Regions from separate parts of the Lactobacillus sp. ESL0677 genome, predicted to be linked through region 1. Evidence: predicted binding sites of a transcription regulator. Region 1 holds the regulator's gene; the other holds the start of a gene.
What was found. Region 1 encodes HrcA, which represses chaperone genes, less so after heat shock. Its sites were predicted from a motif close to TTAGCACTCNNNNNNNNNGAGTGCTAA; they were not measured.
Positions count from the first base shown of each region.

Region 2: a site for HrcA is predicted at 8,283-8,309, ahead of clpP (ATP-dependent Clp endopeptidase proteolytic subunit ClpP). Genes of this name have one in related genera too.

Region 1 covers NZ_CP113946.1:1,208,742-1,225,488, reverse strand. The annotation lists gene nusA (transcription termination factor NusA) at 1-435, shown strand, start outside; gene OZX76_RS05965 (YlxR family protein) at 454-750, shown strand; gene OZX76_RS05960 (ribosomal L7Ae/L30e/S12e/Gadd45 family protein) at 753-1,064, shown strand; gene infB (translation initiation factor IF-2) at 1,070-3,712, shown strand; gene OZX76_RS05950 (ribosome-binding factor A) at 3,734-4,096, shown strand; gene truB (tRNA pseudouridine(55) synthase TruB) at 4,141-5,034, shown strand; gene ribF (riboflavin biosynthesis protein RibF) at 5,054-5,983, shown strand; gene hrcA (heat-inducible transcriptional repressor HrcA) at 6,136-7,185, shown strand; gene grpE (nucleotide exchange factor GrpE) at 7,197-7,793, shown strand; gene dnaK (molecular chaperone DnaK) at 7,812-9,680, shown strand; gene dnaJ (molecular chaperone DnaJ) at 9,762-10,898, shown strand; gene lepA (translation elongation factor 4) at 11,040-12,878, shown strand; gene recJ (single-stranded-DNA-specific exonuclease RecJ) at 12,902-15,178, shown strand; gene OZX76_RS05905 (adenine phosphoribosyltransferase) at 15,277-15,804, shown strand; gene OZX76_RS05900 (GNAT family N-acetyltransferase) at 15,935-16,453, shown strand; gene OZX76_RS05895 (HAD-IC family P-type ATPase) at 16,534-16,747, opposite strand, start outside.
Region 2 covers NZ_CP113946.1:595,709-612,455, reverse strand. The annotation lists gene OZX76_RS03155 (Fur family transcriptional regulator) at 1-224, shown strand, start outside; gene OZX76_RS03150 (PH domain-containing protein) at 362-919, shown strand; gene OZX76_RS03145 (hypothetical protein) at 1,002-1,610, opposite strand; gene OZX76_RS03140 (hypothetical protein) at 1,720-2,223, shown strand; gene OZX76_RS03135 (hypothetical protein) at 2,532-3,602, opposite strand; gene OZX76_RS03130 (hypothetical protein) at 3,774-3,899, shown strand; gene OZX76_RS03125 (hypothetical protein) at 4,439-5,485, opposite strand; gene OZX76_RS03120 (hypothetical protein) at 6,023-6,220, shown strand; gene OZX76_RS03115 (SH3-like domain-containing protein) at 6,419-8,170, opposite strand; gene clpP (ATP-dependent Clp endopeptidase proteolytic subunit ClpP) at 8,341-8,925, shown strand; gene whiA (DNA-binding protein WhiA) at 8,970-9,905, opposite strand; gene yvcK (uridine diphosphate-N-acetylglucosamine-binding protein YvcK) at 9,905-10,942, opposite strand; gene rapZ (RNase adapter RapZ) at 10,952-11,830, opposite strand; gene OZX76_RS03090 (DUF308 domain-containing protein) at 11,934-12,476, opposite strand; gene uvrA (excinuclease ABC subunit UvrA) at 12,528-15,383, opposite strand; gene uvrB (excinuclease ABC subunit UvrB) at 15,373-16,747, opposite strand, start outside.

The DNA of each region.
Region 1 (16,747 bases):
GTTAAGTACGAAGAAGACCCGTCAGACTTTATTGCCAATGCGCTTAATCCAGCTGAAGTTATTGCTGTTCAATTTGGCGATGACGAAGATGAAAAGAGTGCTCTTGTAATTGTTCCTGATTATCAATTATCGCTAGCAATTGGTAAGAAGGGTCAAAATGTTCGTTTAGCTGCTCGCTTAACTGGTTACAAGATTGATATTAGACCAGAATCTGAAGTTGAATTTGTTGATGAAAGTAGCAAAGCTGCCAACGAAGATAATGAAGAAGCTGCAGAAGTAGCAGAAAACACAACTGATGAAACTGTTGCTGTTGACACTGAAACTGAAGTCGCTGAAGAAGTCGAAGCTACTGATGATGATTTAGAAGCTCAGGTTGATGATGCAGAAGAGCAAGAAGAGTTAGCTGAACCTGAAGAAGAAGCAGACGAAGAATAAGTCTAGGGGTGAGTTCTTTTGAAAAAAAGAAAAATTCCAATGCGGAAAGATCTATTAACTGATACCATGCAGCCTAAAAAGGAATTAGTGCGGATTGTGATTGACAAGGACAAGAATGTCTCTGTTGATCCTAGCGGTAAAAAACCGGGACGCGGTGCATATGTATCACTAGATCCAAGTAAGATCAAGTTTGCACAAGAAAAAGGTGTTTTAGAACGAAGCCTAGGTGCCAAAGTTCCAGACGCATTTTATGAAGACCTGTATTCTTATGTGGATCATCAAAAGGCAAGAAAAGAATTGTTTGGTGATAAATAAATTTGCAAAATAGACAAAAAGCATTAAATTTGCTTGGGCTTGCTCAACGAGCTGGAAAATTAGTTTCTGGGCTTGAAATTGTGTTAGTTGGCCTTAAAGCAAAGCAAATCAAGATAGTTATTTTGGCTAATGATAGCCATGCCGATACAAGTGAGAAGATCACTAGAGCAGCTAAGCAGAATGACGTTAAGGTTATTACTGAATTTAGCAGCGATGAGATGTCGCATGCAATTGGTAAAGAACGTAAGGTGTTGGGCTTAACTGACGCTGGTTTTTGTAAGGCATTAGGACAAAAGATTAATGAAGGAGTGTGATTGGGATGGCTAAAAAAAGAATTTACGAAATTGCAAAAGAATTAGGCATCGATAATAAAGTTGTGGTTAAAAAAGCAAAGGACCTCGGCTTTGATGTTAAAAACCATATGTCATCACTAGAAGATTCACAAGTAAGTCAATTAAAGGGTAGTTTCCATAGCTCCGCTCCCGCTAAAAAGCAAGAGAAGACTGCTAAAAAGAGCAGCAAAATCAAGGTTTCTGTCACTTCTATTCGTAAGAATGAGAAGAAGCATGAAGAAACTGGCAATAGAAATAATAATCGCCGCAGAAACAATCGCCGGCCTAATAACCGTAACTCGCAAGAGCGTAACCAAGACCGCCGTTCAAGTAATAATACTAATTCCAATGCGCATACTTCTAAGCCAGCAGCTCAAGATTTGCTTAAGCAATTAAAGCAAAAGCAGCGTGTTGAGCAAAGCAATTTGAATAAGCAGGCTGACAAGGCACGTAAGGCTTATCATGAGCATTTGCAAAATCCTAAGGCAACTGAAAAAGTTAAAAATAATGCTGCAGCACCTAAGGTACCTGCAAAAGAAAAGACAACTGAGACAAAGGTTATTGGTCCAAAGATTATTAAGCCTTCGCCAGCAAGAATGAAGCAGAACGAACCAGTCCCTAGACAACAACCAGTAGTTAATAATGCTGGTCCAGAGCCAGTTAAGGAAGAAAAGCGCCGTGGTAATGGCTATACTTCACGTAATTCTGGTAAACCTGGTCGTAAGGGTAGAAATCAAACTTTTGGCAATAATGGTAGTAACAATCATTCTGACCGTCAAGAACGTCGTAAGCGTAAAAATAAGCGTCGTCAAATTGACCAAACGCCAAAAAAGCAACCAACTCAGAGAAAAGAGCGTCCATTACCAGAAACATTGGTATACGAAGTTGGTATGAATGCTCAAGATTTGGGTAAAATTTTGCACCGTGAACCAGCAGAAATCGTTAAGAAGCTATTTATGCTTGGTGTAATGACTAACCAAAACCAATCTTTAGATAAAGATACGATTGAATTGATTGCTGCTGAATACGGTATTAATGCAGAAGAAAAGGTTCATGAGGATATTTCTGATATTGATACGCTTTACAGTAAACGCATGGAAGCATCTAAAGAATCAAAAAACCAGGTTAAGCGTCCACCAGTTGTTACAATCATGGGTCACGTTGACCACGGTAAGACAACTTTACTTGACCGCTTACGACACACACATGTTTCTGCTCATGAAGCAGGTGGTATCACTCAGAAGATTGGTGCTTACCAAGTTCATGTTGGCGATCATTTGATTACCTTCTTGGATACCCCAGGACATGCAGCCTTTTCAAACATGCGTGAGCGTGGTGCTGAAATAACTGATATTGTTGTCTTGGTTGTTGCTGCCGATGACGGTGTAATGCCACAGACAATTGAAGCTATTGACCACGCTAAGAGTGCTAAAGTGCCAATTATCGTAGCAATCAACAAGATGGATGCTCCAGGTGCAAACCCACAACACGTTACAGAACAGTTGATGAAGTACAACTTAATTCCAGAAGATTACGGTGGTGACACAATTTTTGTTAATATTTCTGCTAAAACTGGTGAAAATGTTGACGACTTGTTACAAATGATTTTGTTGCAAGCTGATGTGATGGAATTGAAAGCTGATCCTAAGCAACAAGCAATCGGTACAGTTGTTGAAGCGCGGCTTTCTCGTGGACGTGGTCCAGTTGCCGACTTGCTTGTACAACAAGGTACTTTGCACACTGGTGATCCAATCGTTATTGGTAACCGCTTTGGTCGGGTACGTGTAATGACTAACGATCGTGGTCGTCAAATCGATAAGGCAACACCATCAATGCCAGTTGAAATTACCGGGTTGAATGATGTACCTGAATCTGCTGATAAGTTGGTTGTCTTTGATGATGAAAAGACTGCCCGTAGTGTTGGTGAGCAAAGAGCACAACAAGCTTTGCAACAATCAAGAGAAAATGTTCAACATATTACTTTAGACAACCTCTTTGATACAATGAAGAGAGAAAACATGAAGGAAGTTGACATTGTCTTAAAGGCTGATGTTCAAGGTTCTACTGAAGCGCTGCAACAATCACTTGAAAAGATTGAAGTTGAAGGCGTTCGGGTTAATATTATTCACGCGGGTGTTGGTGCTGTTAATGAATCAGATGTTACTTTAGCTGGTGCTTCCAACGGTTTCATCATTGGATTCAATGTTCGGCCAACTGCAACTGCTAAGTCACAAGCTGAAGCTGATGGTGTTGATATTCGCCTTTACAGTATTATTTACAAGGCAATTGATGATGTAAAGGCTGCGATGCAAGGGATGCTTGAACCAACTTATGAAGATAAAGTTGTTGGTAGCTTAACTGTTCGTGAAACTTGGAAGGTTTCGAAGGTTGGTACAATTGCTGGTTCCTTTGTTGACTCTGGTTATGTTACTCGTGATTCAACTGTTAACTTAATTCGTGATGGTGTGGTAATCTACACTGGTAAAGTTGCTTCACTTAAGCGGTTCAAGGACGATGCTAAAGTGGTTAAGCAAGGATTCGATTGTGGATTAACAATTGAAGGCTATAACGATATTAAGATTGGCGATCAGCTTGAAGCAACTGAAAAGCAAGAGGTTAAGCCTAATTAGTAATTTTGCTAGGAGGAAAGTATGAAGCACAGAATTGGTCGTGTTGAAGGAGAAGTCCTCCGTGAATTAACCAAAATTTTGCGGAAAAATATTCGTGATCCGCGTGTCAATGATGTTACGATTACTGCGGTTGAATGTACTAATGATTTATCATATGCAACTGTTTATTACAGTATTCTTTCTGAAGATCCAAAAAAGGAAGAAGAGGTTGCTACTGGCTTAGAAAAAGCCAAGGGAATGATGCGTCACTTGCTTGGGCAGGTTTTGACAGTCTATAAAGTTCCCGAGTTAATTTTTAAGCGGGACAACTCTGTTAAATATGGTAGTAAAATCGATAAGTTAATTGCTGATTTAAAAAAGCAAGAAGCAGATCGTAACAATTAAAAAAGGCGCCATTGTGGCGCTTTTTTAGTGGGAACGGGTTAAAAATGTTAAACGGTATTTTAGTAATTGATAAGGCTAAGGGGATGACTAGCGCCGATGTCGTGTACCATCTTCGCAAAGCCTTACATATCAAAAAAATTGGTCATGCTGGAACGCTTGACCCTGATGTTACTGGTGTCTTGCCGATTGCGATTGGTCAGGCAACTAAGCTAATTGAATTAATGCACACGCAAAACAAAAAATATGTTGGCGAAGGTATTTTTGGCTACGCCACTGATAGTTATGATATTAGTGGCACAACTTTGGCAACTAAAAAAATGACAGAACCGCTTGCAGCTAAGATAATTACTCAGGGGATGCAGTCGTTTGTGGGCAAGATTGAGCAGGTACCACCAATTTATTCAGCCGTACGGGTAAATGGTAAACATTTATACGAATATGCCCGTGCAGGAATTGAGGTTGAACGACCTAAACGGCAGGTTAATGTTCTAGCTTATGACTTAACTGCACAACCAGTTTTTGACAAAGAAAAAGGCCAAGAGGAGTTTGCGTTTGTAATTGAATGCAGTAAGGGGACTTATGTGCGTTCATTAGTCAATGATTTGGGAGATAAGTTAGGTGTGCCGGCTGTAATGAGTACTTTGCGCAGAACCGCTAGCTCGGGCTTTGATCTTAGTCAAGCAGTCAGCTTGGACGAAATTGTGGCTGATCCAAGTAGAGCCGCACAACTGATTCAGCCAATCGATGCCTTTTTTAAAAATTATACGCAAGTTGATTTAACTATGGACCAATGGCTAAAAGTGAAAAATGGGGCGGCGATTGCTTTAGAAACTGATGCAAATCAGGTTGCATTACGATACAATAATAAGGTTAAGGCAATTTATCAAAAGGATGCAGAAAAGTATCGTCCTAATTTGATGCTCTTGCAAAATGAATAGGTGAAATGAAGGTCTTATTGTGCAAATTATCCATTTAACTTATCCAGTTAAAGAAAATTTAATACCAAGTAAAATCGTATTAGCGTTAGGGTTTTTTGATGGTGTTCACCGAGGACACCAAAACTTGATTGAATTAGCGCGTGAAGCAGCAACTAGAAAGCACTTGCCGCTTGTTGTCATGACGTTTGACCGTCATCCAAAAGAAGTTTATCAAAATGCTAAGGTTGTTTACATTGATAGTCTGGATGAGAAGGCTTATAAAATGGCGCAATTGGGTGTCGATTACTTAGTTGTTATTCATTTTAATGACAAATTTAGCAAACTAACAGCGCAAGAATTTGTCGATCAAATTATTGTACAGCTAAAAGCAGATACCGTTGTTGCTGGGTTTGATTATACTTATGGGCCAAAAGACGTTGCCAATATGAAAAACTTCCCTAAATTTGCTAAAGGAAGATTTGATATTATTGATGTTCCTAAGCAAACCTATGAAGGTCAGAAAATTGGCTCAACTGAAATTAGAAAAGCAATTAGCGACGGCAATATGGAGCTAGCAACCGAACTGTTAGGTTCGCCGTATGTCATGTCTGGTATTGTCGGTCACGGATTGCGTAATGGTCACAAGTTAGGTTTCCCCACGGCTAATTTGGTTTGGTCGGAAAACAAGGTTTTGCCTAAAGTCGGTGTCTATGCAACTAGAACTAACATTGGCGATAAATGGTATGATTCCATGACCAGTGTTGGCTACAACGTGACAATTAATGAAGGCAAACAGATTTTTATTGAATCTAACTTGTTTGGCTTCGACCAAGAAGCATACGGGGAAAAAATGATTATCAAGTGGTATAAGTATACCCGGGGTGAAATAAAATTTGTTGATCTTGCAGGATTAAAAAAGCAAATGACGCATGATGAAGCAGAAATCAAGGCTTACTTTGCTGATAAATAAAGACTTCCATCTACTTAAAAGTAGGTGGAAATTTTTTGCTGCTAGAAAATCCAAATATTTTTAGCACTCGACTTGACATTCTGCTAAATGCTAGTATCATAATAATTGTTAGCACAAAAGATATGAGAGTGCTAAAAGTGAGGGCGATATTTATGTTGACCGAACGTCAAGAACTTATTTTAAAAACAATCATTAATGATTTTACACAGACTCATGATCCAGTAGGTTCGAAGACAGTGATGAATCAGTTGCCGATTAAGGTGTCGAGCGCAACCATCAGAAATGAGATGGTTGTTCTAGAAGATAAGGGCTTAATTGAAAAGACCCATTCTTCTAGTGGTCGTGTTCCTTCCAGTGAGGGCTACCGCTATTATCTTGATAATTTAGTCGAGCCGCTGCAAATACCGGAATCTGTTTATACCAAAGTTATTAGTCAGCTTGACCGACCGTTTCATCAAGTTAATGAAATCGTTCAAGAAGCTGCTAAAATTTTATCCGATTTAACTAACTATACGGCATTTGCGGAAGGACCGGAAAATCAGGATGTAACTGTAACGGGATTTCGGATTGTTCCGCTAGTTGGTCGGCAAGTGATGGCAATTCTAGTTACCAGTGATGGTAGTGTTCAGAATCAGGTTTATAATTTACCGCACAATGTTCATGGTGATGAGATTGAAAAAGCCGTTCGCATGATTAACGATGAACTAGTTGGTAAAAGTTTAGCTGAAATCACGCCGGAGCTGCTTAATAAGGCTGTTGGTCAAAATATCAGTGGTAAACATGCTAGCGAACTGATTGATTTGGTTGAAGATGTCATTAATGACGCTGCCAGTGAACAATTATATGTTGATGGTCAAATTAATTTGTTAAATAATTCTTCAACAGCGGATGTCTCTAGTATTCGTTCGTTATATGAATTAGTCGATCATAACGATTTGATTTCAAATTTGGTTTCTTACCAACCGACTTCAAAAAATGGTCGATTTCCTGTTAGGGTCAGTTTGGGCTCAGAATTACCGAACGAATTGTTAAAAGATTATAGTTTGTTAACTGCAGAGTACAGTGTTGGTTCCCATGGTAAAGGTGTAATTGCTTTGCTAGGGCCAACGAATATGCCGTATTCACAAGTAATTGGCTTACTTGAATATTTCAGAAATGAGTTAGCGAAGAAATTACTTGAATATTACGGTCGATTTAAATAAGGAGGTTAGCCGTGAGTAAAAAAGATTTTCCTAGTGAAAAAGATTTAAACCAAACAGAAGCGACTACCGCAAAGTCAGAAAAAGAAACAAAATCCGAAGCGAAAAAGCAGGCTGTAAAAGCAGATAAAAAAGAAAAAACGCCAGAGCAAAAGCTTCAAGAAGAATTGACTAAAGCTCAAGCAGCTAGCAAAGATTTTGAAGATAAGTATTTGCGTAGTCAAGCGGAAATGCAAAATATGCAAAACCGCTATAATAAAGAACGAGCACAATTAATAAAGTATGAGTCGCAATCTTTAGCTAAGGATGTATTACCAGCAATGGATAATTTAGAGCGTGCCTTAGTCGCCAAGGTTGATGATGAAGCATCTCAACAGCTAAAGAAGGGTGTGCAAATGACACTTGATTCTTTAGTTAAGGCTATGAAAGATCACGGAATTAGTGAAATTGAGGCTGAAGGTGTTAAATTTGATCCGACACTGCATCAAGCTGTTCAAACAGTTGCAGCTAGCAGCGATGATCAAAAGGACCACGTTGTCCAAGTTTTACAAAAAGGATATCAATACAAAGACCGTACATTAAGACCAGCAATGGTTGTTGTTGCACAGTAATGAAAGGATGTTAATTCAATGTCAAAAGTTATCGGAATCGACCTCGGAACAACTAACTCAGCAGTTGCTGTTCTTGAAGGTAAAGAACCAAAGATTATTACTAACCCAGAAGGTAATCGGACTACACCATCAGTAGTTGCTTTCAAAGACGGTGAAATTCAAGTTGGTGAAGTTGCAAAACGTCAGGCAATCACTAACCCGAATACTGTTATTTCAATTAAGCGTCACATGGGTGAAGCAGACTATAAAGTTAAAGTTGGAGATAAGTCCTATACTCCTCAAGAAATTTCCGCAATGATTTTGCAATATATCAAGAAATTCTCTGAAGATTACTTAGGTGAAAAGATTACTGATGCAGTTGTCACTGTTCCTGCATACTTCAATGATGCTCAACGTCAAGCTACTAAGGATGCCGGTAAGATTGCTGGCTTAGACATTAAGCGGATCATTAACGAACCAACTGCTTCTTCATTAGCATATGGCCTTGATAAGGATGCCGAAGATGAAAAAGTCTTGGTTTACGACCTTGGTGGTGGTACTTTTGATGTTTCCGTATTGCAATTAGGTGACGGTGTCTTCCAAGTATTATCAACTAATGGTGATACTCACCTTGGTGGTGACGACTTTGACAACAAGATCATGGATTGGCTCATCCAAAACTTTAAGGATGAAAATGGCGTTGATTTATCTAAAGACAAGATGGCTTTGCAACGGTTGAAGGATGCCGCAGAAAAGGCTAAGAAGGACTTGTCTGGTGTATCTTCAACTCACATTTCATTACCGTTCATCTCTGCTGGTGAATCTGGTCCTTTGCACCTTGAAGCTGACTTAACTCGTGCTAAATTTGATGAATTAACTAGTGACTTAGTTGATCGCACTAAGGTTGCTTTTGACAATGCCTTAAATGATGCTGACTTGACAGTTAGTGACATTGATAAGGTTATCTTAAACGGTGGTTCAACTCGTATTCCTGCTGTTCAAGAAGCTGTTAAGAAGTGGGCTGGCAAGGAGCCTGACCACTCAATCAACCCAGACGAAGCTGTTGCTTTAGGTGCTGCCATTCAAGGTGGAGTTATTTCAGGTGACGTTAAGGACGTTGTTTTGCTTGATGTTACACCATTATCACTTGGTATTGAAACCATGGGTGGTGTCTTCACTAAGTTAATTGAAAAGAACACAACAATTCCAACTTCTAAGAGTCAAATCTTCTCAACTGCTGCTGATAATCAACCAGCCGTTGATGTTCATGTTTTGCAAGGTGAACGTCCAATGGCTCAAGACGATAAGACTTTAGGTCGGTTTGAATTAACTGATATTCCTGCAGCACCTCGTGGTGTCCCACAAATCCAAGTTACATTTGATATTGATAAGAACGGTATCGTTAATGTTTCTGCTAAGGATATGGGTACTGGTAAGGAACAGAAGATTACAATCAAGAGTTCATCCGGTCTTTCTGATGAAGAAATTCAAAAGATGCAAAAAGAAGCCGAGGAACACGCTGAAGAGGATAAGAAGAAGAAAAAAGAAGTTGACTTACGTAATGAAGTTGACCAATTAATCTTCTCAACTGAAAAGACTCTGAAGGAAGTTAAGGATAACGACAAGATTTCTGCAGATGATACCAAGAAGGTCCAAGATGCTCTTGATGCGTTAAAGAAAGCGCAAAAGGACAATAACTTAGATGAAATGAAGTCTAAGAAGGATGAATTAACTAAGGTTGCTCAAGACTTGGCTGTTAAATTGTACCAAGCTAATGGTGGTGCTCAAGGAGCAGCTGGTCAAGCTGGCCCGCAAGCCGGCCCACAGAATCCGGGTTCACAAGGCGGCAATACAAGTGATGGTTCTGCAACTGACGGTGAATTCCACAAAGTAGACCCAAACAAATAAAGGGTTTATAATTGAATAAATTAGAAAAGAACTGCCGCGAAAGTAGTTCTTTTCTTTTGGAAAGTGAGGAGCTTTTAATAGATGGCACAAGAAGACTATTATAATGTGCTAGGTGTTGATCGTAATGCCAGTGATAAAGAAATTAACTCTGCTTACCGTAAATTAGCTAAGAAATATCATCCAGATTTGAATCATGAACCGGGAGCTGAAGAAAAGTACAAGGAAGTCAACGAGGCTTATGAGGTTTTGCATGATAAGCAAAAGCGGGCTCAGTATGACCAATTTGGTTCTGCCGGTGTCAATGGTAATGGTCAAGGCGGCTTTGGCGGCGGTCAAGGTTACGGTGGCTTTGGTGATTTCGGCGATATTTTCAATGATTTCTTCGGCGGCGGTAGCGCTGGTAGTCAACGTCAAGCTAACCCAACTGCCCCACAACGTGGTCAAGATCTTGATTATACATTGACAATTGATTTTATGGATGCGATTACGGGTAAAAAGACGCAGGTATCTTATACTCGTAGTGAAACTTGTTCGACTTGTCAAGGAACTGGTGCCGAGAAGGGCACGCATCCAATTACCTGTGATAAGTGTCATGGCTCGGGTTATATGACCGTAACGCAGAAGTCGATGTTAGGCATGATTCGCCGTCAGACAGTTTGTGATAAGTGTCAAGGTCGTGGTGTAATCATTGAGCACCCATGTCAAACTTGTCATGGTAAGGGAACTGTTGATGGTAAAAATAATATTGAAATCAATATCCCTGCCGGAATTGACAATGGTCAACAATTACGTTATGAAGGCCAGGGCGAAGCTGGTAAGAACGGTGGTCCTTATGGTGATTTATACATTAGTTACCGTATTAAGCCATCTAAGGACTTTGAACGTAATGGCAATACAATCTATACCACAGTGCCAATTTCGTTTGCTCAAGCAACTTTAGGGGACGAAATTGACATTAAAACGGTTCACGGCAAGAGCAAGCTGAAGATTCCTGCTGGTACCCAGCCAAACAAAAAATTTACTTTGCGCGGCGAGGGTGTACCATATTTGCGCGGGAATGGTAATGGTGATCAAGTAACAACTGTTCAAGTGCAAATTCCAGAGTCAATTAATGAAAAGCAAAAAGATGCCTTAGTCGACTTCGTCAAGGCTGGTGGTGGTTCAATTACACCACAAGAAAAGGGCTTTTTTGAACGCTTAAAAGAAAAGTTGAAGTAAAAATCTAATTAAGAATCCTAAACGTTTAGGATTCTTTTTCTTTTCAGAACTTTCAGAACTTTCAGAGCTTCTAATTAATTTTAACTGCACTTACGAATTTGCTATAATTAGAGAGATAGAAACAAAGGGTGCAAATAATTTATGGATATTAAAAAATTACAAGATTATCAAAAACACATTCGCAACTTTTCAATTGTTGCCCATATTGATCACGGCAAGTCGACTATTGCTGATCGAATTTTGGAATTGACAGATACAGTTTCGCAGAGGCAATTAAAGAATCAAATGCTTGATGATATGCCGCTTGAACGCCAACGAGGAATCACAATCAAGATGAACTCGGTAGAAATCAAGTATCATGCCCAAGATGGTGAAGATTATATTTTCCACTTGATCGATACTCCAGGCCACGTCGACTTTTCTTATGAAGTTTCACGGTCACTTGCTGCTTGTGAAGGAGCACTGCTAGTTGTTGACGCATCACAAGGTGTGCAAGCACAAACTTTGGCTAATACTTACCTAGCAATTGATGATGATCTAGAAATTCTGCCAGTAATCAATAAGATTGACTTGCCATCAGCTAATCCAGAACAAGCTAAAGAAGAAATTGAAGAAATGCTTGGTCTTGATGCTTCTGATGCTGCTGAGGTTTCTGGTAAAACAGGCCAGGGTATCGCTGATATGCTTGAAAAAGTGGTTAATGAGATACCAGCACCAGCAGGCGACTTAACAGCACCATTGAAGGCGTTGATTTTTGATTCCAAATATGACGATTATCGCGGTGTTGTGCTGTCTATTCGCGTTGAAGAGGGTACAGTTAAATCCGGTGATCAAATTGAAATTATGAATACTGGTAAAAAGTATGAGGTAACAGAAGTTGGTGTGACTAGTCCGCAACCGGTTAAGAAAGATATTCTAATTGCTGGAGATGTTGGCTACCTAACAGCTAATATCAAGTCAGTTCGTGAAACCCGAGTGGGTGATACGATTACTTCTGCGGCACACCCAACGTCAGAACCACTGCCTGGTTATCGGCAAATTCCACCAATGGTCTATTCAGGGATGTATCCCGTTGAAAATGCCAAGTATAACGATTTAAAAGAAGCATTGCAAAAACTGCAGTTAAATGATGCTGCCTTGGAATTTGAACCTGAAACTTCAACGGCGCTAGGTTTTGGTTTTCGTTGTGGCTTTTTGGGTTTGCTTCACATGGATGTTGTGCAAGAACGATTGGAACAAGAATTTGACCTTGATTTAATTATGACTGCACCATCAGTTGACTACCACGCAATTATGAATGATGGCTCAACGAAGGTGATTGATAACCCATCTGATTTGCCAAGTGCTGGTGAATATAAGGAAGTTCAGGAGCCTTACGTTAAAGCCGAAGTTATGGTGCCGAACGATTTTGTCGGTCCAGTAATGGAATTATGTCAACGCAAGCGTGGCGAATTTGTCACGATGGATTATCTGGATAAGTATCGCGTTAACGTGATTTATGACATGCCACTGGCTGAAATTATTTATGACTTTTTTGATGATTTAAAATCTTCAACTAAAGGTTATGCTTCACTAGATTATGAAATTACGGGTTATCGGGCAACTGACTTGGTTAAAATTGATATTTTACTCAATAAACAGGCAATTGATGCGTTGAGCTTTATTGCTCACAGGGATGAAGCGCAAAAGCGGGCACGGCAAATGACATCAATGCTTAAAAAGCTAATTCCACGGCAAAACTTTGAAGTTGATATTCAAGGAGCAATTGGCGCAAAAATTATTTCGCGAGCAACTGTTAAGCCATATCGTAAGGATGTTACTTGGAAAATTCACACGGGTGATCCCGATCGTCGGGCTAAATTGCTGGAAAAGCAAAAACGCGGTAAGAAGCGAATGAAGGCTGTCGGTCGCGTAGAAGTGCCACAAGATGCATTTATGGCCGTCTTGAAGATGAACGATGATGATTTAAATTCGAAGTAGAATATTAAGGAGAAAACTTAATGATCGAGTGGAAACAGCGTTCCGCTCAGGAGTTACCTTCTGAGTTAATTGAAAAATATCAACTTAGCCCAATAACGGCTAAGTTGTTTTCTTTGCGTGGCATTAATACTGATGAACAGTTAGACTTTTGGTTTAATGCGACTGAGGAAGATTTGGCTGCGCCTAATTTAATGCATGACATGGATAAGGCAATTGATCGCATTACTAAGGCAATCGATCAAGGTGAAAAAATAACCATTTATGGCGATTATGACGCTGATGGGATTACTGCAACGACAATCATGATGGAGACATTGGAAATACTGGGTGCAGATGTGCATTACTTTATCCCTGATCGTTTCCGTGATGGTTATGGCCCTAATCTAGCAGCTTATCAAAAGCTTGTAGAAGATGGCACGCAGCTCATTATCACGGTCGATAATGGTGTAACTGGCGTTCAAGAGGTTGCTTATGCAAAAGAACATGGCGTTGATACAATCATTACGGATCATCATACTTTCCAAGAAGAAATTCCCGATGCGTATGCAATTGTGCACTGCAATTATCCAAAGCAGCAATATCCGTTTGATGATTATTGTGGTGCTGGCGTTGCCTACACAATTTGTCGTGAATTAATGCAAGATCCAATGTCTGAACTTTTAGAACTTGCTATGATTGGTACTATTGGCGATATGGTCAAGGTATCTGGTGAAGGTCACGTTATTGTTAAACGTGGTCTAGCAATGCTTAACCAAACGCAGCGTCCGGGCTTGCGTGCATTAATTAAAAACGCGGGCTTGAAGCTAGACGCAATTGATGAAACTGATGTTGGCTTCAATATTGCACCACGATTGAATGCAGTTGGTCGGCTTGCTAATGCTAGTCTTGCTGTTGAGCTGCTACTTTCTGATGATGAAGAACAAGCACAAAAATTAGCAAACCAAATTGAAGAACTCAATGATGAGCGCAAGGAATTGACAGCAGCGGTTTATCAATCATGCATTGAGCAAGTTAAGATTAATGGCTGGCAGACTAAGAACACTCTGGTAATTTATGATCCTGAATTTCACGAAGGTGTGCTTGGCTTAGTGGCCAATAAAGTTGTTGAAAAATTTCATAAACCGACAATTGTTTTAACTAAAAACGAAGCGGGAATTATTAAGGGGTCAGGACGTTCGATCCCGGGGTTTAACTTATTTGATGCACTGTCTCCTTTAAAAGAAAAGTTGCTGACTAAATTCGGTGGGCATGATTTTGCTTGTGGCTTATCAACTACGGCTGATAAAATTGACGAGTTACGGGATGCTTTTGAAGCTAGCTTTAAGGACACACCAAATTTAGCAGTGAAGCAGTATGACTTTGAATTATCACTAGCTAAGTTGACGCCAGATACGGTGAATGAGATTAATCTTGCTGGGCCATTTGGTACTGACAATGTTAAACCAACTTTTAGTATTACGCACGCAACGATTAACAATTTTGATTTTATGGGTAAAGACAAGACACATATCCGTTTTCAGGCGGTTAAAAATGCGGGCAAATTAGATGTCGTTGGCTTTAATAAGGAATATATCACGTGCAATCTTTTACCATTTATTGACCAAATCTTTATCCAGTTAGGACTGAATACTTTTCGCAATCAAACTAAGCTGCAGGGTATTATCGAAGGCATTGTCTTTAAAGCCCCACAATTAGCCGTACCAGCTCCAGTAGTTGACTTGCGACAAGAAAAATACGTGATGGGCTTTGCAGACCGCTATTTATTATTTGATGAAAAAAATCAGACGGTTGCTGTCAATAGTTTAGGAATAAATCCTACCAAAATTGCGCTGGTGCGTAATTATGAAGGAAATGGCGAGGTCGCTGCGTTAATTGATGTGCCCCATAATTTAACTGAATTGAATCAGGCATTGACTAATAACTATCAGCAGTTATATTTGCGCTTTTTGCTCGATCAATTGCCCGTTAAAAGTATTCCGGCCAAGACAGATTTTGTGCGAGTTTTAAAGTATGTTTATGCTCATGCAGATTTATCGCCAGCAGATTATCGGCAAGTTGCACCGTTTCTAGGATTAGATTATAATAGCTTGCTGTTTATTTTACGGGTGTTCTTTGAGCTTAACTTTGTTCAGTTGCAGAATAACCAGATTGTTGGGGTAAACAACCCTACTAAGCAGCCACTTTCAGTGTCTAAATACTTTACCGCGGTAACTTCTCAAATAACTTTTGCTAGTAGGTTAAGACAAATGCCAACTAATAAATTATTAATGTATGTCAATCAGCGGCTAAAACAGCACTAATACACGTTTTTTAGTGCTTTTTATAGTTAAATCTGTTAGAATATGTAAGTTAAATTGTGCTTTGAAAAGCAAATGAAGTTTTGGAGGTTTTTCTTCTTATGGAAAACATTTTTGAAGAACGGATTGCCAGTGTCAATGACTTTCCGAATAAGGGGATTGTCTTTCGGGATATTACCCCGATTTTGCAGGATGGTGAATTGTTTAGAGCGGCTACACATAAGCTTGCAGAATACGCTAAGAGTAGAAAAGCAGATGTCATTGTCGGTCCTGAAGCTCGTGGGTTTATTGTGGGCTGCCCCGTTGCAACTGAATTAGGTTTAGGTTTTGTTCCTGCAAGAAAGCCTCATAAGCTGCCAAGAGAAGTCGAGAGAGCTTCATATGATTTGGAATATGGTTCTAACAGTTTGGAAATGCATAAGGATGCGATTAAGCCAGGACAACGGGTAGTTATCTGTGATGATTTACTTGCAACAGCTGGAACGTTGCGCGCTTGCAAGCAATTAATTGAAAGTTTAGGTGGTATCTTAGTTGGTGCTGCGTTCTATATTGAATTACCTGATTTAAAGGGTAAGGAAAAATTACCAGGACTTGATATTTATTCACTTGTCCAATATCATGGTGCTTAATAGTAAAACAGTTTTCTTTTGTAATTAAAGAAAACTGTTTTTTTATTAGTGTTGCAAAAACAAATATTTTTACATACTTGATTAGCGTCGGTATAATAAACCGTATGTTTTAAAAGGAGAAGTGAAAAATTTGCAATTAAGAAAAGCAACAATGATCGACTTTGATCAAATTATGGCGATTTTAAAAGATGGTGCTAACCAATTGGCAGAAAGTGGTGTTAATCAATGGCAGGGTGACTATCCATCAACTGATCAAATTAAGGAAGATATTGAAAATGGTTGGGCATACTTAGCTGTTTCTGATGATGAGGAGACCGTTGGTGCAATTTCGATCGTTACACCACCCGATCATTCATATGATAAATTAAATGGTGACTGGTTAGTGCAAACAGATAATTACGTGGTTATTCATCGGGTCGCAATTCATTCTAAACACGCTGGTAATGGTTATGCTACTAAGTTGTTGCAAGCTGTAATTGAAAATATTCGGGACAATCACCCTGAAGTTGATTCAATTAGAATTGATACGCATGAAGATAATCAGGCAATGCAACACTTGATTGATAAAATGGGCTTTAAGCAAGTGGGAACTTTGCACGGTGTTTACCGTGCTGATGAAACCTCGTATGTTTATGAACTAACCCGTTAAAGACAGTACTCCTAAGTTTTAGGAGTATTTTTTTGTAAAAAAATAAAGCTCTTTAACTAAAAAGCTCTATTTTAAATTCATTATTTATTTTTCATAATTGGTTGATAGAATAAATCAACTATTACAGCTGCTACGATTGCAATTGCAAAGGTAATTAACAGGTTAGTCCAACTAATCTGTGTCATTGCAATACCAAAAAGGGCAAGGATAATCGTTAAAATTATATCAGCAATTTGGGTTAAACCAACAGCTTTTGATGGATAATCCTGCCAGAAGAAACGCTTAGTTCTGGTA
Region 2 (16,747 bases), 610 kb from region 1:
AAATCAAGAACGGTGATAACTCATCGCACTACGACTACTTTGTTAAGCCACACTTTCATATTATCTGTACTAATTGCGGTAAAATTGCTGATGTTTTTTATCCCAATTTTCGCGCAATTGAAGACCAAATGCGACTTGAGGCTGAAAATCAAACTGGTTTTGTGAGCTCAGCCAGCCATTTGGAAATCTTTGGATTATGCCCTGCTTGTCAAAAGAAAAAGTAAAAATTAATCAACTTAAAATTACTCAGGCTATATTGAAGCAGAAAAGCACATTGACATTCTAATGTTGCTAAATCTATACTTGTTGAGAAGTATATTACCAGTAAATATCAAGTTTAAACTTAGGAGAATATATTAGAATGGATTTGGAAACAGTTGAACAACAATTAAAAAATGCAGGTGTACCTAAACTTGTATTTTCGTTTAGTGCCAAAAGTGAAGTAAAATTGCTGTCCAAAATAATGGATGACGATGAAGTCATTAAATATGCAACAAGTGGTAGCCTAGATAGCGATGATTTGGGTGATGGTACCGTTGAATTAATAGTATGTACTAATAAACGTGTAATCTTTCTTAGTAAACGCTTCCTTTTTGGATCTAACCAATCGGAAGTTGGATTAGATTCAATCACTGGGGTTTCTTTCAAGAAAAGAATCTTTGAAGGTGACATTAGCATAGCTAGTGGTAATCAACACTTACTAGTAAAGAAAGTTAGAGCAGATACGGTTTCAACGATGGCGAAAGCGATTAAGAATGCTGTGGCTGCATATAAAAATCGTGGTCAAAGTCCAGTAACTGCCGCACCTACCGAAAATGACTCTTTAAGTAAACTTCGTGAATTAAAGGGTTTATTAGATGATGGCATTATTACCCAAGCTGAATTTGATGCTAAAAAGAAGCAATTGCTTAATTTATAGCCTTAAACTATAAAAAAGAGCGGCAGCACCGTGGTTCACTTTTTTTGAGACCGCGGTTACTGCCGCTTTTTTTGTTTTGACTTTAATCTAAACCGTCAGCATAAATTTGCTTTTTGTGTTCTACTGGCGCGTAGAGATTATAAGTGTTAATCATCTGGAAATAATTATGCATATCTTTTTCGAATTTCTTATCTTTAATCGGTTTACCAGCATAAGAATCGTATATGCTTGGGCGAAGATAGGCTTCCACAACTACGTGCATTAAGTTATAAGACCGTGACATTGCAATCTTACTACGATAACGATTGTACATGACATCTTCTTTGGTAACGTGTAAATTAGAAGTTTTGAAATTCTCGGGTAAGGTATTAATATTAGGCCGTCTACGAATGTCATCCTTGGTATTCTTCCCAATGCGCACGGCGTCTTGTCTAACAGTCTTTTCATCATCTAAGATATTCTGTGCCATATTAGGTGTAACTGCTGTCCTGGGAATAATAATTAGGCTACTGATAATCAGCACAATGCTAATAGTAAATGCTATGACAGCACCAAGATACTTACTTTTACGCATAAAATAAACTAAACCAATAATGGCAATCACGAATAATATTACTAAAATACCCAAAATAAGTAGTGCCTGATTACCCCAGCGTAAGTGAATAGCAAAATTACTAAAATATTGTTTCATCTAAATTAACTCTCTTCAAAATAAAACTTTAATAAATGCTGTATAACAGATTTATTAATTGGTACAATATAGTATATTACTGATAAAAAAATAATGAAAGGTCAGGATAATGAAAAAAACTGGTAAACAATTACTCAAGCATAAAGGCTATGTTATTGCGGCAATTCTAGTATTAATAATTGGGATTGTTAGCGTAAGCGCGATTGTAACACATGAAAGTGGGCCCAAACCACCTACTGTTAACACGACTTTACCTAAAAATGGTGTAACTAAAGTTCTTAAGAGTGTAAATTATGGTCCACGAGTAGCCTTTTATAATGATAAAGTTGATCCTAAGTTTATTACTGCTTGTTTACAGGCAAAACCTAAAACGAAGATTAATGTAATTGTTTATCGTGATACCTGTTCGCGCTGTTATGAATCCAGATTTGAACTTCGTGATCGCATTAAGGCAGACGTTAAGCAGCATCATTTAGTCTATGTTGTAGCTGCAAATAAAAATATTAATATTAATAAAGTTGCTAAAGATTTGATGCTACCAAAAGTATATAGTACTCCTAGTTTATTCATACTTGAGAAAACGGCTAAGAATAAGTTGAAGTTAGTTGAGTAAGAAGATACTGGTCGCTAAATAACAAGATAATTATTTAAAATAAATAGCAGCAGCGTTCTGCGGCTTTCACTAAACGTGAGCCGCAACGCTGCTGCTATTTTTATTATGGGGATGGATTAGGCTACTACGACCCCAATCCATCAATAATCACAACCAAAATATTCGTTCATTAGCCGATGACGCAAATAATAAATTGGTTAACCCAGTTTGACCAGATTATTAAAATGTAAGAAGTTAGTAGTTTATTTTTCATAGTCCAATTTATATTTAATCATTAGCCACTCAAAATGAGTGGCTTTTTTTGTTGTTTAGTTATCCCAGCCACTGATATATTTATGCTTGGGCTTAAACGTATTGTAGCTATTAGTTCCTTTAGTCTTTGTAAATGAGCCAACGTGTTGATAATAAACTTTGTGAGGTACTAGTTTAGATAATTGATCTTCTGGAATTAATAAGCCATAAGAACTGCTACCATTGACAACATCTTCATAAGCTAAATAATAGTTTTTACCATCATCTAATTTATAAGGCGTATCTAAGGCTACTAATAGTTCCTTACTATGTTTACGCTCATTTTTGGAAACTGTAGCGCTTTCATAAAACAAGTTATTTTTGATAGTAGTTTTATGTAAGTTATTAATAGCACCACCAGTTTCTTCATCAAAGCCATCAAGTAAATAACCCGTAATGTTACCAGTCATTTTCATACCATAAGGTACCGTAATATCTTGCAGCGGTACGGCACTAAATGCGGACGTATCATATTTATCTTCAATTTGGTTTTGAGTTACTAAAACATAAGGCGTACCATTAAACTGGCCAGCTCCACGAATCATTAATCCACCATACCTAAATGCAGGGGTGCGGCCCATATCTTGGGGCGCACCTAAACCTGATGGCGAGAAGTCATACCATTGATCATAAGTGGAACAAAAATAACGGGTATCATGATTATATTCATGATACCCGTTGGCAGCATTGACATTGATTTTTACATTAACGCCAAAGGCGCCCAAGCCCCACCAGCGAGCATAACGGTGATGGTTAAAGAAATGCCAGCCTGGTTCATTAGCAGTTTTAGCATATTTGGCTAAATCTTTACTAGTAGCCCATTTAGGATTCATGCCATCAAAATCAGCACTTTTACTTTTTTTGTAATCTGAACGCTTATCTTTTAATAAGTCCCATTGATGGGCGGTTACTTTGCCATAATTGGCTTCTACATTATTTACACAATTGTTTTGTGTAACTAGCCAGCGTGAATCAGTAGCATGGATTGAATCAGCCTTTATTGATTGTACAGGCGCAATAGCACTTGTCGTACCTAGTGTTAAGACACTCAATAGTGCCAAAGTGGTAATTTTATTTTTAATTTTCATAGTTGATAAACTTCTTTCTAATAAATATAAAATTCTGCTAATAAATGAATTATTAGTACAAGCTTGTATTCATTAATATGTCAGTGCGAAAAATTATTAAAAACTCATTGTGTAATCCGTTCATAATTGTGTTATTATTGACCATATTAGAGAAAAGGAAGGCGGGTAACTATGCATACGGTAAAGAAAACTTTGGCTAAAGTTGGTACAGCTTTAACCTCGTTAGTTCTTTTAAGTGGCTCAGTACCAATTATGAATTTTGCGAATCCTAATTTGGTAATGGCGGCTTGCCAATAGTTACTCTTTCTCAAGAAAATAGTTGAACTAACAGTTTTAGTAGTGTTAGCTCAACTATTTTTTATTACATTTAATTAATAGGTGCAAACTTCTACTGATAATTGTTTATCGGCACAAGTTTACACCTATTATTTTGGTACCATGAGTATGCTAAAATAATAAATGTAATTTAACGATTATCACTCTAAGGGGTGCTACCCCATCTTATTAAATTGTCAAAAAAGGCAGCTACTAAACCTAAATCTTAAGTTTAGCTGAAGCTGATATGTCCAACGGCTTTGACTTCATTTGTTTGACTAAATAGTTAATTTCTTAGCTATTTAATGATTGGTTTTGCCTTACCTGTCCAGTATAATATACATATCAGCGTATTTAAATGGCTATTTAATATTTTTTGCATAAATATACGATAGATAATTAGGGTTGAAAGAGAGCAAACACATAAAAACGTCTCGACTATCTATAGTTGAGACGTTTTTGAACATCACTTTTAAAATTTTAAAAGTGATGTATTTTAAAAATTACAGTATTTATATCAATTACTTATTATCTTTATTTTCTATGTGGTTATTTATATTTTTTCTCACTGTCTCGCTATGCTTTTTTAGACTATAAAATGTTATTACAGCAGTTATAAATACACCTGCTGCTATTACACCTGTATTTCCAAGACCAAAACTTAAATATAAAAAACACACCAAGTCAATTATCAATAAAGTAATTAAAAATATATTAATAAATTTAATTTTTGCATTCTTGTCATATGCAATTACTTCTTTTATGTGCTCTTGTCTTGAAAAGAACCAGATTGAACCTATAGATATTCCACTTAAAATTGCTAATGTTAATAATTGTCCCCAATTATTTTTGGACGGCACAGTGAGCGAAAATATGGCAATAAGTACCGAAATTCCTTCAGTACGTGAAAGCCATACATCGCACCAATTTCTATAATATTCATCAGCTTTATCATTGTTCTCTACTTTTAAATTCTTAGATTTAGTTTTCTTCGTTGTAGCCATAGCTTTAAGATTGTCATATTTAGCTATTTTCTCTAATTTATTAACCTTAATTTCAAGATTATTATTAGTTATCTTTCTATTAGCTAGATTTTCTCTTTTACGTAATTGTTGATATCGTAATTGTTCACTCTCTTTATTTTGACTATTAGTGCTTACCTTCTTTTTAAACCAATCTTTATGATAACACCAAACAGTAAGAATAAAAATTACTAGTAAAATAGTACAAAAGCCAATATTAGTACTTGAAAAAAAATACCATAATCTTCTTATAAATAACCCAAATCGTTTAAAGTGATCAGTACATATACATATAATACCGGTGACTATGTATATTATATAAAGTGTTACTTCTACGCATTTATGCTTATAGCATGGTAACTTCGGTTTCTTGTGATTATCTTCTTCAGGAGAGTTATCATTATCATCATCATTATTTTTATTTTTAGTTTTAGTTTTTTCATTAGTTGAAACTGAATTGTCATCACTATGAGATGTATCTTTCAATTTCCCAGTACATGATCTAGGGGTAGATTTAGTTTCACTATCTTCGGTATCTTCCGTCATTGATTTAGCCTTTCTTTCTAATTCATTAACTTCATTTTCAAGTTTATTGTTGCTTATCTTTTTAATAACTACTTTCTTTCTTCTTTTTAATTGCTTACGCCTTTCTTTTTATATTTTTAGTTCTTTCCTTTTCCAGTTTGAGTCATATAAAAATCTACTGTTTAATATCATGTTTACCCCCCCACTTTTATATCCTATATTAATATTATAAAGTATTTGGTATAGATATACATAAATATTTTAGTATTCACCTCATATAATCTTTGTTCAATATTTATTTCAAAAATTAGGCAACAAAACAGGAACCAAGTATCACTTAGTTCTTGCAAAATTAATAGTATAACGCTGCTTGGTAAGAGAATGAGTCAGCTCATTATAAAATTATCTGTCCAATTTTAATGTTATTTTGCTATAATTAAATAAGCATGAGTATAAGCTAGATTGCGGTGACTAATTTCTAACCTAAGGAAGTGGTGCTTATGGTGTAACAACTATAAACTACAGAATCCTACAGAAAGGATTAGTCGGGTATCCACCTTGGATATTGTTATTGCTTTTAGTCTATCACTCGCAATGATTATTTGGACATTGGCTGAAATTATCAGTAGCTTAATCAAGTTAACTGATAATGCCACCGAGTTAATCAAAGCACTTGATGAACTAAAGCTTGCTTTAAAAAATTTTAAAGTGAAAAACCGTCCCACTTATAACTTCAAAGGTTATGGGATAGTCTAAAAAACTATAACTAGCCACCGCTCTTAAAAGCGGAGTTGCTTGTTCAAAGAAGTCCTACGCTAACAGGGCTTCTTTTTATTTACAGCTATATTATAGCATGTAGAAACCAGGCGAACAATTTTAATTTCTCCAAAATCAATTATCTAATCTATCAAATAAATTGAAGCAAAAAAATAAGAGCTTACAGCTCTTACTTTTTTAGTTAATATTCATGCTAACCAACAATTCTGCACGTTGGGCCAAGTTAACGTATAACTGATTATCACTAACTGACATGCCCTCAATCTCACGACCAGTGTCAAATTGGTAAGCCTGCTTAATCGCACCATCGCGACTCATCTTAAAGATCAAATCGTTAAAGCCCAAGTAGAACCTTTGGTTAACGGGATCATAGGCAAAGCCCTGAACTGGGGCACCGTTACTAACAAAATTACCATTGGTCTTACCAACAAGCTTTGGGTACCAATTATCACCTTTGCGTTGCAATTCCCAGTACTCATAGCACTTGTTCTTGGCATCGTGATAAACAGTGTACATGTCAGTATCAGACATTACAACACCATTTTGGAAATAACGCGGTTGTGAATCGTCACCAATCCAGGTCTTAAAAGTCCAAATCTTATTAATTTGCATATCACTCTTGCGAATTTGTACCAATTCAACTGAGTCAGTACTTTCCTTTTGTGTATGATCATTGTTAATCACGTAAATATATTTATTGCTTGCGCCCATTGCTTGACCGTGGCCAATCGGAATATATTGACTAACCTTGATATGCTTTACATAATTATTAAAATCAGTTTGCGACATATCGAGCAGGTGCTGAGCATTATATGGACTTTTTAACTTATTTAAATCATAACCAACAACATGTCCTGACATTAAGTTGGTGTGACTTAATAAACTCGTGTAAGCCCAACCATTAGAAACCGTCATCCCTTCTGGAATATGACCCACACGGTTAATGTTATCATCGGATGGATCTTTAACACTTAGTAACACTGGTTGATAAAACTTGGTCTTCAATGTCAAGCCGTTACTACTTAAAGTATGAGACTCAGTTTCTGGGGTATACTCAGTTGGACTAATGTAATTAACTGAGGAACCATAGTGCTTTTTCCAGCTCTTATAATCCTCAGTACCAGGTTGTCCAGTCACAGAAGCATAATCGTTGGGATCAACAATTCCTTCACTGGTACTCTTTCTTACCGTTACCTTAACTGTAGCTTTGGCTGAGCCATAACTGTATTTAACTTTATAAGTTTTAGCCTTACTACAAGAAATGTCTTGCTTAGAAATTTTAACTTGACTGCTATCAATGACAGTTCCCATGCTGTTAGTAACATAGGAAATAGCGTCAGATGAGAAAAAGTCATAGTTATCATTCCGTACTAAAGAAACTGTCTTCGGTACTGCAATCTGATTTTTAGCAAAATAATTTTCGTTGACATAACCAACTTCACGACCGTCAACATAAATTCGCCAATAACGGGCCTTCTTGGTCTCAATCAATTGATCTGACTGAATGTGATTGTATTGGTAAATCTTACCGTCGGCAACTTTAGTGTGAACCTTACCGTCAGAAACTGTCTTCCAAACCTTATAATTCTTGTTACCAGCAACCTTGGTCATCATTGAATAACCAGTAACCTTTTGCTTTGGCTTAGCTTTATGCTTTTTTGGTTTATCAGTATCTGCAGCGTTCGATGTGTCATCAGGCTTAGTATTATCGGCCGGCTTATCTGCATCTGGTGTATTAGTGCCAGTTGTATCCTTTGAGTCGTCAGGCCTATTCACAGAATTCGAATTGGAATTTGCACTGGTATCTGAAGCAGGTGCATCAGAGTCAGTTGTAGCAGCAAAAACTGCTGCCGTAGGGGAGCTAGTTGCGACAGATGCTCCCAGCATCAAAGTCGTCATAATAGTTGCTATTTTATTAAAATGCTTCAAAATCTTTCCTCCAAAATTTAATATACTCTCTATATTGTAATATAAGAAGCTCGTTACAAAAAATACAAAATTGATACACTTTCATTGACAGTCACCCATGTAAGTGATTTAATTAGCACTGTACTTATTAGAGTGCTAATAATTAGAACTTAAATTTAGGAGGCAGAAATATGCTTGTACCTACAGTTATCGAACAAACTGCTCGCGGTGAACGTGCATACGACATTTATTCGCGGTTATTAAAAGACCGGATTATCATGCTGAGTGGCGAAATTAACGATGATATGGCAAATACGATTATTGCGCAACTACTTTTCCTTGATGCTCAAGACAACACCAAAGATATTTCACTTTACATTAACTCACCCGGTGGTGTAATCACTTCAGGCTTGGCAATTATGGATACAATGAACTTTATCAAGTCCGACGTTTCCACGATTGCCATCGGGATGGCCGCTTCAATGGCTTCAATCTTACTTACTAGTGGTGCCAAAGGTAAACGGTTTGCATTGCCAAACTCGACAGTCTTAATTCACCAACCTTTAGGTGGTGCTCAGGGTCAGCAAACTGACATTCAAATTGCTGCTACTGAAATTTTGAAGAGTCGGGAAAAGATTAACAACATTATCCACGAAACTACCGGCCAGCCGTTAGACAAAATCCAAAAGGACACTGAACGCGACAACTACATGACCGCGCAAGAAGCTAAGGATTACGGCTTGATTGACGAAATTATGGTTAACAAGAAAAAGTAATTACTTAACAATAAAAAAGAGTTCATTTTAAAATGAACTCTTTTTTATTGTCTTAAGGTTTCTGCTAACTCGTGCAATTTTTTAAGTCGGTGATTAACACCAGATTTTGAAATTGGGCCATCTGGCACCTGCTCTGCCAGCTCCTTTAATGATAACTCTGGATTAGTTAACCGCAACTGCGCCAGGTCACGCAACTTTTCCGGTAATGTATCTAGTCCCTTCTTGCGTTCAATCAATTCAATATCTTCAACCTGCTTGGCAGCTGCTGTTGCTGTTTTTTTCAAATTAGCTGTATCGCAGTTGACCAGCCGATTAACAGAGTTGCGCATATCACGCATAATCCGTAAATCTTCAAACGCTAGCATGGCATTCAACGCGCCCACAATATGAAGAAAATCACCAATTTTTTCTGCTTCCTTGAGATAAACAATAAATCCACGCCTGCGTTTAGTTGTTTTTGCATTCAAGAAAAAATAATGGTTCATTAATTCCAGCAAATCATCATTATGATCTTCATAAGCTGAATAAATTTCCAGATGATAACGACTAGTCTCGGGATTGTTGACGCTGCCGCTGGCCAAAAATGCACCACGCAAATACGACATTGCACCTTCCTTAGAGGTAATAATTCGCTTAGGAATTCGCGTCAGTAAGCCTGATTCCGCAGATAAAATCTCCAAATTGGTTAAAATTTCACGGACATGATTTTGCAGGCGAACAAGGTATTGGTTATTCTTCTTCAATTTCATCTTGCGTGACACGATGAGCAGCGGCTCAACGCGATAAGCGGTTTTAATCAAGGAAAAAATCCGCCGCGCAATCGCCGGATTTTCTGTGGTAATATCCAAACTAAACTGATGATCGTGAAAGTTTAACACACCATTCATTCGCAAAAATGCCGCCAGCTCTGCTTTCGCATGCTCGGGATGAATTGGCAATGCCGTCAATTCCTTTTTAACATTACTCGCATAACTTGCCATTACTTATCGGTCCTCTTTCTGCGGGACATTGCTTCATACGCCAAACTGATAATCTCACGCGCCACCTTTTTACCATCATGAAAGACCAGACCACTGCGCTGGTCAATGAAATCATCGGTAATCACGCGACTGCCTTGAGCTCGCAAGCCCGCAAAGTCATTCTTAACAGGTTCCAAGTATGCATCGTAATCTGCTGGATTAAACTTGCTCATATCGATTTTGGCACCATTAACCAGCGTTGTATCAATATAATTGCCACCAAGATGGTTATTAATGACCGCAACGTGCTCACTATCAGAAAAATGATCGGTCTCACCCAACTGCGTCATAATATTACAAATATAAATCACTTCCGCACTGGTTTCGCGCACCGCTTGACCAAGATTCGGAATCATCAAATTAGGCAAAATTGACGTAAATAAACTACCTGGGCCCAATACAACAGCATCTGCCTGCATCACGGAAGCCAAAACCGGTAAAACCGCTTCCGGCTTATCATCAGAATTGGTGTCCGTCACCCAAACGCGTTTAATTCGCTTATCTTTATCAGTGATTTCCTTTTCACCAGCTTGCTTGGTACTATCAATAAATTCCGCATTTAAGGTCAAAGGTTCATTCGATGCAGGAAAAACATGGCCATCAACGTGCATCATTTTGGATAAAGACTGCACTGCGTCAAAGATATTGCCGTGCATTTCATTTAGCGCTGCAATAATCAGATTACCGATGGCATGGCCGGAAAAGAATGAGTCTGACGAATCAAACCGGTATTGAAAAATATTTTTCTCTTCTTGCGAAATATCACTTAGAGCCACTAGCACATTACGAATATCACCGGGCGGCACAACATTAATAAAGTTGCGAATTGAACCTGACGACCCACCATCATCCGAAACGGTCACAATTGCCGTGATTTCGGCATTCTGGTCCTTTAATGCATTTAAAATTACGGGTAAGCCAGTCCCGCCGCCAATAACTACGACTTTAGGACGTCTACTTTTAATTACCCGGATAATTTTTCCTTCTCCATACGCCATTTAATTCACCTATTTTCTAGTGTAGCGACTGATTTCACGATGCGTAATATCTACCTGATAACCGCCTTTAGTTAAATCACGGGCTAGTTGCTGGGCAATCGCCACGCTGCGGTGTTGACCACCCGTGCAGCCAATCGCAATTGTCAGTTTTTCCTTGCCTTCTTTAATATAACCGGGCAAAGCAATTTTTAAGAGGTCAAGCAATTTCACATAAAAGGTCTGCGTTGTCTCTTTATCCATCACGTAATCAAAGACCCGCTTGTCTAAACCGGTAAACGGCCGCAATTTTGGTATATAAAATGGATTCGGCAAAAAACGCACGTCCATTACAATATCGGCATCGATTGGCATCCCATACTTAAAGCCAAATGACATCACTTCAATCGAAAATGGCTGCCTTTGCCGATCGCTAAATTCTTTAAGCAACTTTTGTTTTAGCTGCTTAGTCGTTAACTCAGAAGTATCAATAATATAGTTCGCGCGATTGCGGATTCCGGTTAAAATTTGCCGTTCTTGCTCAATCCCGTCAAGCAAACGGCCACTACTGGCAAGCGGCGGCAGCCTGCGTGTTTCCTTATACCGCGCAACCAATGTATCGTTTGACGCATCCAAAAAGACGATTGTCGTCTGCACAGTTCCGTTGTCTTCTAATGAATTAACCTCATCAAGCAAATCACGGTAAAAATTTTTCACCCGTAAATCAATCACAACCGCAACTTTTGTGAAATCATCAGAATTTACAATCAAATCCCAAAAACTCCCCAGAAGCGTTGGCGGCAAATTATCGACCACAAAATAGCCCATATCCTCTAAAGCATGCGCCGTCACCGTTTTACCGGCGCCACTCATGCCTGTGACAATTAACAATTGCTTTTTCTTGTCAGCCATTTTAGCCAGCCTCCCATCATCTAAATTATAGCATACCGGGTGTTTCATAACCCTTTTAACCAATAAAAAAAGTCCTTAACGGACTCTTTTTAATCATTATTAATTATCTGCGGGCAAAAGCCACAACAATTTCATTAACCCCAAAAATTAATAGCCAGAATGAAATCAGCCAAATCAAGGTCAATGCCGATAATGCCGGATTAAACATTAGACTAATTGCAATTAGCAAGCCAAAAATATTTAAAATCAGGCTAAACCAGAAATAAAAGCGCGAGAGGTTGCGCATATGCCACGAAACGATAATGCCGGAAATGGAATCAAACAAAAACCAAATTGCAAACAAGTATGCCAGCGTTAACCCAGCGGCATCGTATGAATATAGAAACAAAATACCAACTAAGATATCTAGCACCCCAGATACAATCGACATCCAGCTCAGGGAAATATAATAGTGAAAATGACTATAAAACGCAAGCCACACAAATCCTTGGACAATCGACAAAATAGCAAACAACAAAACAAAGGCATGCAATGCCTTACCCGGATGACGTAGCAGGAACAAACCCGCCACAATCATTAAAATACCTGCAAGAAATGCAGCCCAATCAAAGCCGCGATGTTCTCTGTAACTAGAAAAATTATCCATTTTCAGTCCTCCTTGTGCTTTATTGTACACTTCTGAACAAATAATTAAATGCTATTTAACTTTTCTTTTTTTTGCTGCTAATTTTGTTAGCTTTGTATCCCGCACCAACACTGGCTTGAGGTATTGTCCAGTATAACTATTTTCTACTTCCGCAACTTGCTCAGGAGTACCTGTAGCAACAATATTACCGCCGCCTTCGCCGCCTTCAGGGCCAAGATCGATTAGCCAGTCAGCATTTTTAATGACATCAAGGTTGTGCTCAATAATTAAAACGGTATTGCCCTCATCAACTAGCCGTTGTAAAACCTCAAGCAACCGCTTAATATCATCCGTGTGGAGCCCAGTTGTCGGCTCATCAAGAATATAAAAGTTCTTGCCCGTCGACAACTTTTGCAATTCAGCCGCAAGTTTCATCCGTTGAGCTTCCCCACCAGACAAAGTTGTTGCCGATTGACCTAACTTAACGTAGCCTAGACCCACATCAACAATTGTCTGTAACTTGCGGGCAATCTTAGGAATATTCTTAAAGAAGTCGCAGGCTTCGCTAATCGTCATATCCAGCACTTGAGCAATATTTTTCTTCCGGTATGTAACTTCTAGAGTTTCCGAATTATAACGACTACCGTGACAAACCTCACACGGTACATAAACATCTGGCAAAAAGTTCATTTCAATCTTGATAATTCCATCACCATGACAGGCTTCACACCGACCACCCTTGACGTTAAACGAGAAACGTGCTTTGGTGTAGCCCCGTAATTTGGCCTCATTAGTTTGGGCAAACAGCGTCCGAATATCATCAAAAACACTGGTATAGGTTGCCGGATTACTGCGTGGTGTTCGACCAATCGGGCTTTGGTCAATATCAATGATTTTTTCAATATTCTTATAGCCACTGATACTCTTGTACTTACCTGGCTTAGTCTGATTGCGATTTAATTTTTGCGCCAGTGCCCGTTTTAAAATCATGTTAATTAACGTGGATTTACCAGAACCTGACACACCACTGACTACGATAAATTTGCCTAAAGGAAAATCAACCTTAATATTTTTCAGATTATTTTCGGCAGCACCCGTAATAGTAATCTTATTACCGTTACCCTTGCGCCGTTTTAAAGGAACAGGGACAAACTTTTTACCAGTTAAATACTGTCCGGTCAGCGATTGAGGATTTTCTTCAACTTCTTGCGGTGTCCCAGCAGCCATTACTTCACCGCCATAGGTCCCAGCACCAGGTCCCATATCAATCAGATAATCGGCCTGGCGCATTGTTTCATCATCATGCTCAACCACAATCAGAGAGTTACCTAAGTCGCGCATTCGTTTTAAAGCAGTAATTAAGCGATCATTATCACGTTGGTGCAACCCAATCGATGGCTCATCAAGGACATACATAACTCCCGATAAATTGGAGCCAATCTGTGTTGCCAAGCGGATTCGCTGTGCTTCCCCACCTGATAAAGTATTGGCTGATCGCGATAAAGTTAAGTAATCTAAGCCCACACTGTTTAAAAAGGTCAGACGATCACGGACTTCTTTCAAAATTGGCTTGGCAATAATTGTTTCTTGCTCATCAAACTTAACCCCGTTAAAGAAGTCTAGTGCCTTGTTGATTGCGAGTTCTGAAGCTTCGGCAATATCCTTGCCCATCACTTTAACAGCCAATGCTTTTTCATTAAGGCGTTTACCGTGGCAGGTTGAACAAGTAAGTTCGGTCATATACTTGCCCATCACATCACGCATGAATTTCGACATTGGATGTTTATAACGCCTTTCAACATTTTCCATCGCGCCTTCAAACGGTGCCGTGGTATCGTTAACGCCAAAATCACCGGTAACGTGAAACTTAATTTCTTTCGTTGAGCCGTGTAAAATTGTCTCTTGCTGTTTTTTAGTTAATTTTGAAAATGGCTTATTCAGCGGGATTTTTAATGCATCGCAGGCTTGAGCCAGCATTTCACCGTAATATTTAGAATTTTTCCACGGTGCAATTGCGCCTTCAGCCAAAGTCTTACTTTTATCAGGAACCACCAAATCCTTGTCAACTGACAGCTTGACCCCGAGGCCATCACAATCAGGACAAGCTCCAAACGGCGCATTAAAAGAGAAGAGCCGCGGCTCCATTTCGCCAACCGTAAAACCACACTTAGGACAAGCATAATATTCCGAAAAGTTCAACATAGTATTCCCAATGACGTCAACGTTCATGTAGCCATCAGACAGACGCAGAGCCGCCTCAACAGAATCAAATAATCGCGAACGAATTCCTTCTTTAACAATTAACCTGTCAACCACAATGTCAATCGTATGCCGCTTATTCTTGGCTAAATTGAAGTCTTCACCAATTTCATGCATCTCACCATCAACAATGACCCGCACGTAGCCAGCCCGTTGAACACGCTTGAAGACTTCCTTATGCTCGCCACGCTTTGCCCGCACAACTGGTGCGAACAATTGAATTTTACTTCGCTCGGGCAGGCTTAAAATGCGATCAACCATCTGTTGCGCTGATTGCCGTTCAATTAACGTCCCATCGTTAGGACAGATTGGGTGCCCAACACGCGCCCATAATAACCGCAGATAATCGTTGATTTCAGTAACCGTTCCAACTGTTGAACGCGGGTTATGCGACGTCGTTTTTTGGTCAATTGAAATTGCTGGGTTCAAACCGTCAATAGAGTCGACATCAGGCTTATCCATTTGTCCCAAAAATTGTCGGGCATAACTAGATAGTGACTGCACATAGCGTCTGCGACCTTCGGCATAAAGCGTATCAAAGGCCAGTGAACTCTTACCGGAACCTGACAAACCAGTGATGACCACTAGTTTATCCTTTGGAATTGTTAAATTAATATCCTTGAGATTGTGCTCACGCGCACCACGGATAACGATTTTATCATTTACCATTTAATGTTTTTCCCTTTTTCTTAATCGGTTTTCTCGTCGAATTTTCTAATTCCATAATTGCATCCCGCAAGGTTGCTGCCCCTTCAAAGTCCAGCTTCTTAGCGGCATCTTGCATTTGCTTGCGCAAATCAGAAATCATTGTCTTCTTCTGTTTAGCAGTCAACTCATCAAAGTTAAGATCCGCAAAGCTATCACTGTCAGGCACATCATCCGCCGTCTTGATTGCTGAAATGGCATCCCGAATCGGCTTCACAATTGTTGTCGGTGTGATACCATGTTCTTCATTAAAAGCAATCTGCAGCTTCCGCCGTCTTTGCGTTGCCTCAATTGCTTCCCGCATGGAATCAGTAATCGAATCGGCATACATGATAACCTCACCATTTTGGTTACGTGAAGCTCGACCCATCGTCTGAACTAACGGTCGATAAGCCCGCAAAAAGCCTTCTTTGTCCGCATCCAAAATTGCTACCAAGGAAACCTCGGGCACGTCAATTCCTTCGCGCAGCAAGTTGATACCAATTAATACATCATATTTTCCTAGTCGTAAGTCACGCAAAATCTGCATTCGCTCCAAAGTTTTAACATCTGAATGCAGGTATTGGACCTTAATTCCCAAGTCCTTGAGATAATCAGTCAAGTCCTCCGCCATCTTTTTGGTTAATGTTGTCACAAAAACCCGCTCATGATGGTCAATACGCTTATTAATTTCCGCTACCAAGTCATCAATTTGCCCCTCAATCGGTCGAACCTCAATCTTAGGGTCTAGCAATCCCGTTGGTCTGATAATCTGCTCAACCTTATGCGGTGTGCGCGCTAATTCGTAATCCCCCGGCGTTGCCGACACATACAAAATTTGGTTAACGTGCTTTTCAAATTCCTGCAATTTTAACGGTCTGTTATCAAGCGCTGATGGCAAACGAAAACCATAGTCAATCAAGGTCTTTTTTCGATTACGGTCGCCATTATACATTGCCCGGATTTCTGGCATTGTGGCGTGCGACTCGTCAATCAAAATCAAAAAGTCATCAGGAAAGAAGTCAAGCAGCGTATACGGTGGTTCGCCTTCCTTACGACCTTCCATGTGGCGCGAGTAATTTTCAATTCCGTTTGTATAGCCAACCTCACTCATCATTTCCATGTCATAGGTCGTGCGTTGCTTAATCCGCTCGGCTTCCAGTAATTTGCCTTCACCCTCGAATTCTTTTACCTGCAATTTCATTTCTTGTGAAATTAACTTAAGCGCGCGCCGCATCTGCTCATCGTTAGTCATAAAGTGGGTCGCGGGAAACAATGAAATACTTTCACGTTCGCCAATTACTTCACCGGTTAACGCATCAACTTCCACAATCCGGTCAATTTCATCA